DNA from 2 places in the Arthrobacter sp. 05L44 genome. Region 2 is predicted to be linked to the other one. Evidence: predicted binding sites of a transcription regulator. Region 2 holds the regulator's gene; the other holds the start of a gene.
The links. The regulator LexA, encoded in region 2, represses DNA repair genes until DNA is damaged. The targets are predictions, from matches to a motif close to TCGAACANNTGTTCGA.

Region 1: the regulator LexA is predicted to act here: its motif matches at 2,231-2,246, upstream of ruvA (Holliday junction branch migration protein RuvA).

The regions. Positions count from the first base shown of each region.
Region 1 is NZ_JBFTNS010000002.1:223,551-227,250, reverse strand. Features, by position in the region: gene yajC (preprotein translocase subunit YajC) at 1-182, opposite strand, end outside; gene ruvB (Holliday junction branch migration DNA helicase RuvB) at 396-1,517, opposite strand; gene ruvA (Holliday junction branch migration protein RuvA) at 1,510-2,154, opposite strand; gene ruvC (crossover junction endodeoxyribonuclease RuvC) at 2,284-2,862, opposite strand; gene AC1DHY_RS06315 (YebC/PmpR family DNA-binding transcriptional regulator) at 2,859-3,614, opposite strand; gene pdxT (pyridoxal 5'-phosphate synthase glutaminase subunit PdxT) at 3,618-3,700, opposite strand, start outside.
Region 2 is NZ_JBFTNS010000010.1:37,745-41,444, forward strand. Features, by position in the region: gene AC1DHY_RS15145 (ATP-dependent DNA helicase) at 1-1,290, shown strand, start outside; gene lexA (transcriptional repressor LexA) at 1,374-2,123, opposite strand; gene AC1DHY_RS15155 (LysM peptidoglycan-binding domain-containing protein) at 2,541-2,933, shown strand; gene AC1DHY_RS15160 (histidinol-phosphate transaminase) at 3,067-3,700, shown strand, end outside.

The DNA of each region.
Region 1 (3,700 bases), on a different contig from region 2:
ACAACCTTGTTCTCGGCGTCGTCGATCTGGACGATGCGGCCGAAGAGGCCAAAGCTGGTCATTACCTCAACACCGGGGCTGAACTTCGACTGGAGCTCCGCCTGCTGCTGCTGCGTCTTCTTGTTGCGGCGGAACATCATAAAGACGAACACGCCGAGCATGACGAACAGGAGAATTGTCATTGGATCCAAGGGGAAAGTTCCGTTCTGTACTTGCAAGCTGGTTTCACAGCAACGTCCGCCTCGTTCCGGAACCGCCCGGTAGGGACCCGGCAGTTGGCGGGGCAGAAAGACCATGCCCTGCCAGCAGCGGCTAGTGGTAGCCGCACACGGAAACGAAGGCCCGAACGTGCCGAGCGTCATACCAGTCTAAAGGGAAAAGGTCACGAGCGAGTGCTATTGACTATTACGGATCCATTCCGGGTCCGCGGCGGGCGCAGCGTACTCCCCGCTTCCGGCCGGCCCGCTGTCCGGCTCGCCGGCCTGGAACAGGTCCAGCGGGTCCTGCCCGAAGACACCGGCGGGGACAGCGAATCCAAGATGGGTCCATGCCGGCGCCAGCGCGATCCGGCCCCGTGGCGTCCGGCCCAGCAGGCCCTCGCGGACGAGGTAGGGCTCGGCGACGGTTTCCACGGTTTCGGTTTCTTCGCCAACGGCGATCGCCAGGGTGGACAGCCCCACCGGGCCACCGCCGAACTTGGTGATCAGCGCCTCAAGCACTGCCCGGTCCAGGCGGTCCAGGCCGCGCTTGTCGACCTCGTACATGTCCAGGGCTGCGGAGGCGGAACGGGCGTCAATCTGGTCGACACCGTGCACCAGCGCCCAGTCCCGGACGCGGCGCAGAAGGCGGTTGGCGATGCGGGGTGTGCCCCGGGACCGGCCGGCGATCTCGCTGAAACCTGCGGAGTTCACCTTCAGGTCCAGCAGGCCGGCCGAACGCCGGAGCACCAGTTCGAGTTCCTCGACGGAGTAGAACTCCAGGTGCCCGGTAAAGCCGAACCTGTCCCGCAGCGGCCCCGGGAGCAGGCCGGCGCGGGTGGTGGCGCCCACCAGGGTAAAGGGCGGCAGTTCCAGCGGAATGGCCGTGGCGCCGGCACCCTTCCCGACGACGATGTCGACGCGGAAGTCCTCCATGGCCATGTACAGCATTTCCTCGGCCGGGCGGGACATCCGGTGGATCTCGTCGAGGAACAGGACCTCCCCTTCAGACAGGGACGACAGGATCGCAGCGAGGTCGCCGGCGTGCTGAATCGCCGGGCCGCTGCTGATCCGCAGCGGGGCATTCATCTCTGCGGCGATGATCATGGACAGCGTTGTTTTACCCAGGCCGGGAGGCCCGGAGAGCAGCACGTGGTCGGCACTGCGGCCGCGCATCCGCGACGCTTCAAGCACCAGGGAGAGCTGCTTGCGGACCCGGTGCTGTCCGACGAAGTCGTGCAGGTTCTTGGGCCGGAGGGCCGCCTCGATGGCGCGCTCCTCGGGTTCCTCTCCCCCGCCGACGATGGATGGCTCAGCCACGCGCGCCTACCCGGTTCCCGGCACGGGCGCCATCCTGGCCGAGCCAGCGCAGGGTGGCGCGAAGGATCTCTGCGACGTTTCCCTGCTCGGCGAGTTCGGGCGAATCCGCCAGCGACTTGTCGATGCTGGCGGTGGCGTCCTTTTCGGACCAGCCCAGGCTGGTCATGGCCGCCACCACCTGGGGCTTCCACACACTTTCTGCGGAGACGGACGGCACAGCCGCGCCCGGCGTGCCGTGCGGCACCAGCTTGCCGGCGAGTTCCAGCACAATCCGGCCCGCGACCTTGGGGCCAATGCCGGGCACCTTGGTGAAGGCCTTGCCGTCCCCTGAATGCGCGGCGACGCGGATCGCCTCGGGTTCGTGGACGGCGAGGACGGCCAGGGCCAGCCGGGGACCGACGCCGCTCACACTGAGCAGGACATCAAAGACCTCACGTTCGTCGTCACTGCCAAAGCCGAAGAGGGTCAGCGAGTCTTCCCGGACGATCAGGGAGGTAAACAGCTTGCCTTCCTCGCCGACCCGGAGTTTGCTGAGGGTTTGCGGCGTGGCGTTGACGCTCATGCCGGCGCCGTTGAGGTCGATCACTGCCGAGGACAGGCCAACGTGCGCTACGGTTCCGCGGAGAAAACTGATCAAGGCCTGGCTCCTGGGTTTTCAGCCGGACTTCCGGCTGGTGCTGGTTCAGCCAGTGTTAACCGGCCGGACCCGCGATCCGAACATATCTACGAATACCCTACCAAGCAGTGCGTCGGGACGGCGGGACATTCACCGCGCCCGGCGCGCTTTGGCTTCCGCCGCTGCCCAGGCGCGCTGGGCGGGGGTCAGCGACTGGCTTCCGGGGCCCGTTGTGGCTACCGCCGCACCGCTGCCGGCCCGCCACGCGTGCGTGATGGCCAGGGCCAATGCGTCGGCGGCGTCGGCCGGCCGCGGCGGGGCGTCCAGCCGGAGGATCTTGGTGACGAGTTTGGTGACGGCGTCCTTGTTGGATGTGCCGCTGCCGGTCACTGCCGCTTTGACTTCCGACGGCGTGTGCAGCGCCACCGGGATGCCCCGGCGCGCCGCCGCGGCGATCACCACCCCGGACGCCTGCGCCACGCCCATCACGGTGCTGACATTGAGCTGGGAAAACACCCGTTCGACGGCGAGGACGTGCGGCTCGTGCTTATCCAGCCATTCGTCGATGGACGTGGCGATGACCAGAAGACGCTGGTCCAGGCTCTCGTCCGGGGACGTGCCGACGACGCCGAAGGCCACCATCGTGGCGCGGCGGTTTTTTTCCACGTCCACGACGCCGATGCCGCAGCGGGTCAGGCCCGGATCGACGCCGAGGACGCGGAGGGTCACTCGGCTTCCAGCGCTGCCTGTACTTCGTCGCTGAGGTCGGCGTTGCTGTAGACGTTCTGCACGTCGTCGAGCTCTTCCAGCGCGTCCACCAGCTTCATGAACTTCTTGGCGGCGTCCACGTCCAGCGGCACCTGCATCGAGGGCACGAACTCGGCCTCGTCGGTGTCGTACTCGATCCCGGCTTCCTTCAGCGCATCGCGGATGGCCTGGAGGTCGGTCGGTTCGGAGTGGATTTCAAAAGTCTCGCCGTTGTCCTTGACTTCCTCGGCCCCTGCCTCGAGGACGGCCATCAGGACGTCGTCTTCGGTCAGGCCGTTCTTCGGCAGCGACACAACACCCTTGCGGGAAAACAGGTAACTGACCGACCCGGGATCGGCGATGGTGCCGCCGTTGCGGGAGATGGCCAAGCGGACCTCGGAGGCCGCGCGGTTCTTATTGTCCGTGAGGCACTCGATGAGCAGGGCCGAGCCCTGGGGTCCGCGGCACTCGTACATGATTTCGGTGTAGTCGACTACCTCGCCGGTGAGCCCGGCGCCGCGCTTGATGGCGCGGTCGATGTTGTCAGCCGGAACCGAGGTTTTTTTGGCTTTGGTGACGGCGAGCTCGAGGCCGGGGTTGCCGGAGAGGTCCGGTCCGCCCATCCGCGCGGCAACTTCGATGTTCTTGATCAGCTTGGCGAACGACTTGGCCCTGCGGCTGTCAAGGATGGCCTTTTTGTGCTTGGTCGTCGCCCATTTGGAGTGGCCTGACATGCTTTACGCTTCTCCTCTGATCATTCGAATAAACAGTTCATGCACGCGCTTCTCCCCCGTCACTTCCGGGTGGAAGGAGGTGGCCA
Region 2 (3,700 bases):
TACGACGTCGTTGTGGTGGACGAGGCGCACGAGCTCCAGGACCGCGTCACGGGCGCCGTGTCCGGGCAACTGTCCGTCGCGATGGTGCACGCCGCGGCATCCGGTGCCCGTAAGCACACCGGGATCACCGTGGATGCGCTCAATACCGCCGCCGCCAACCTCGAACTCGCCATCGAAGGTGTCCCAAGCGGGCTGATGCCGAACGGCCTGAACAGCGAACAGCTGGACTGCGTTGACCAGCTCCGCGACGCCTGCCGCGCCGCGCTCTCCGACTCCAAGGGGGATAGCGCCACGCCGGCCGACGGCGGCCGGCAGCTCGCCCGCTCCCGCCTGATGGTGATCCTGGAGCTGTGCGAACGGCTCCTGGCCGCCAAGGAAAACCGCGAGGTGGTCTGGTTTTCGCGCAACAGCAGCTTTGACCCGCAGCAGGGTTACTCACAGCCGGATGACTCCGCGCCGGCCCTGGTCAACATCGCCCCGCTCAGCGTCGCCGGGCGGCTGCGCGAAGGGCTGTTCGCGGACCACACAGTCGTCCTGACCTCGGCGACCCTCGCCATCGGAGCGGCATTCGAGCCCGCAGCCGGGGGACTGGGACTGGTGGGGCCCGGGGCGCCCAGCTGGACCGGCGTCGACGTCGGCTCCCCGTTTGAATATCCAAAACAAGGCATCCTGTACGTCGCCAAGCACCTGCCCAAACCGGGCCGCGGTACCTCCCCGGAGGCCCTCGACGAACTCGAGAAGCTTATCCGCGCCTCGAACGGCGGGGCACTGTGCCTCTTCTCCTCCCGGCGTGCTGCCGAGGAGGCCGCCGAGGCGATGCGGCCCAGGCTGGGCCTGAGCATCCTCTGCCAAGGCGAATCGACCATGACGGCGCTGGTCAAGCAGTTCGCGGACGAGCCGGACACCTGCCTGTTCGGGACAATGTCGCTGTGGCAGGGCGTTGACGTACCGGGTAATTCCTGCCGCCTCGTGGTCATCGACAGGATCCCGTTCCCACGGCCCGACGATCCCCTGATGACCGCCCGCTCCCGGGCCGTGGCACAGTCGGGCGGCAACGGTTTTATGAGTGTCTCGGCGACCCACGCGGCCATCCGCCTGGCGCAGGGCGCCGGCCGGCTGATCCGTTCGACGTCGGACAAGGGCGTGGTGGCCGTACTCGATTCCCGGCTTTCCACCGAGCGCTACGGCGGCTTCCTGCGCGCGGCGCTGCCACCGTTCTGGCCCACCACGGATCCGGCCGTGGCGCTGGCCGCGCTCGACCGCTTGGCCAAGGCCCCGGCCGCCGGATAGGCCGGAAAATTCTGCCCCAACGCCGCAGGTCCCGTCCGGAACATCGGACGGGACCTGCTGAGTTGGTGCTGGGTGGTTCCCGGTTAGAGGGAGCGCAGTACGGACACGACCTTGCCCATGATGACGGCGTGATCGCCGAGGATCGGTTCGTACTGGGTGTTCTGGGGGAGCAGCCAGGTGTGGCCGTCGCGCTGGCGGAACGTCTTGACGGTGGCCTCGTCGTCGAGCAGCGCGGCCACGATGTCACCATTGACGGCGTCGTTCTGGCGGCGGACCACCACCCAGTCACCGTCGCAGATGGCGGCGTCGATCATCGAATCCCCCGCCACCTTGAGCATAAACAACTCGCCGTGGCCCACCAGCTGGCGTGGCAGTGGCATAACGTCTTCCACGACCTGATCGGCCAGGATCGGGCCGCCGGCGGCAATCCGGCCCACGAACGGCACCATCGCGGTGTCGGTGGCGCTGGCCAGTTCCGAGACGGCGAGGCCGCCCACGGCCCGCAGACCGCTGGACTTCTCGACGCCGGAGATGGGGGTGGCGCCGCCGTCCAGGGTTAGCGGCATCAGGACTTCCATGGCACGGGGCCGCTTGGGGTCCCGCCGCAGGTAACCGAGCTTTTCCAGCTGTGAGAGCTGGTGGGTGACGCTGGAGAGGCTGGCGAGCCCCACAGTGTCACCGATTTCGCGCATGGACGGCGGGTAGCCGTTGTCCGTGACCGAACGCTGGATCGTCTCCAGGATCTTCTTCTGCCGGACGGTAAGGCTCTTCGGCGCCCGGCCGGTCTGCGGGCTCCGTTGGGTAGCCCTCCCGCCGGCGGCTTGTGCTGCCATATTCGCCATGCCTTTCCGTTCCGCCCTGCGGACCTTGCCGCCGGGCCGCTGTGGCCTGAAAACCCCCGGGGCCTAAAAATGTCAGACCCCGTTGTTGAACTTGAACTGTCCAACCGCAGGTGAACTCACCAGCGGTTGTTCCGTGATTCAAAAGTAGGCCAGCACACCATGTTTTTCAAACATTTGTTCTAGCGAGTCTCGACAATGTTCGTTCATAGGTGCTAAAACAGAACAAGCAGAGTTCGAATATGTGTTCGAAACCTGTCGACGGGAACCGAATGCAGGTTTCGATTCTGTGTTCTAAGTTTCGCAGTCGCAGGTTCGCCTATGAAGGTCACGCGTTCGATGGTTCGGCCGGTTGGCGGCGGGTACATGGAGTACGCCGGGCGGCACAGAGAGGTCCAGGAGGGCTTAGTTATGTCAGCAGTAAGCGTTATGTCCGGTTCGTTCGGCACCATCAAGTCCCGCACGGCCGTGCCCCAAGCGGCAGCACGCCAGGCGCCCCTGCGGCTGACCCGCCGGGGACGGTTCGTCTTCATCGGCCTGCCGCTGATCGTCCTGGCTGTCATGGTCCTGTCGCTCGCCGGTTTCCTCAACGCCCCCGCCAAGGCGGCCGACTCCGCCGCGGAGCTCTCGGTGACTCCCGCGGTCACCGTCACCGTCCAGCCGGGCGAATCACTCTGGGCGATCGCCGGCGCCGTGGCACCGGAACGCGATCCCCGCGACGTCGTGGCCGACATTGTCCAGCTCAACAACCTCGGCGCCGCCCGCGTGATGCCCGGCCAGCAGCTTTTCGTCCCTTCAAAGTAGGCAGGGCCCCCGCCGGCGAATGACCAGCCGGCGTGTGAGTGAACGCCCCTGGTGAACCCCGGCAGCCCCCACGGGGCGGGCATTCCGGGGTCACAGTTTCGGGGCGGGCCCGGGTCTCACTTAAACTGGGCGGGTGACTGACCAGCTAGAGCGCCTCAACCGACTGCCCCTCCGCACAAACCTGCGGGGCCTGCGCCCCTACGGCGCACCCCAGCTGGACGTGCCCATCCTGCTGAACGTCAATGAGAACACGCACGGGGTCCCGGCCGACGTCCGCGCCGCTATCGCCGAGGCCGTGACCGAGGCCGCCGCGGGGCTGAACCGGTACCCGGACCGCGAGTTCACCGAACTCCGCGAGGCCCTCGCCGAGTATCTGGGCCACGGCCTCGAAGCGGACAACATCTGGGCCGCCAACGGGTCCAACGAAGTGCTCCAGCAGATCCTCCAGGCCTTCGGCGGCCCGGGGCGCACCGCCCTCGGCTTCCCTCCCACGTACTCCATGTACCCGCTGCTGGCCGCGGGGACGGACACCGAATACATCGTGGGAGTCCGCGCCGAGGACTACGGCCTCAGCGCGGAATCGGCAGCCCGGCAGGTCCGCGAACTGAAGCCCAGCGTGGTCTTCCTCTGCTCGCCGAACAACCCCACCGGGACAGGCCTGGGCCTGGATGTTGTGGAGGCCGTCTATGAGGCGGGCCAGGAAAGCCAGACCATCGTGATCGTCGACGAGGCCTACCACGAGTTCGCCCACGACGGCACACCCAGCG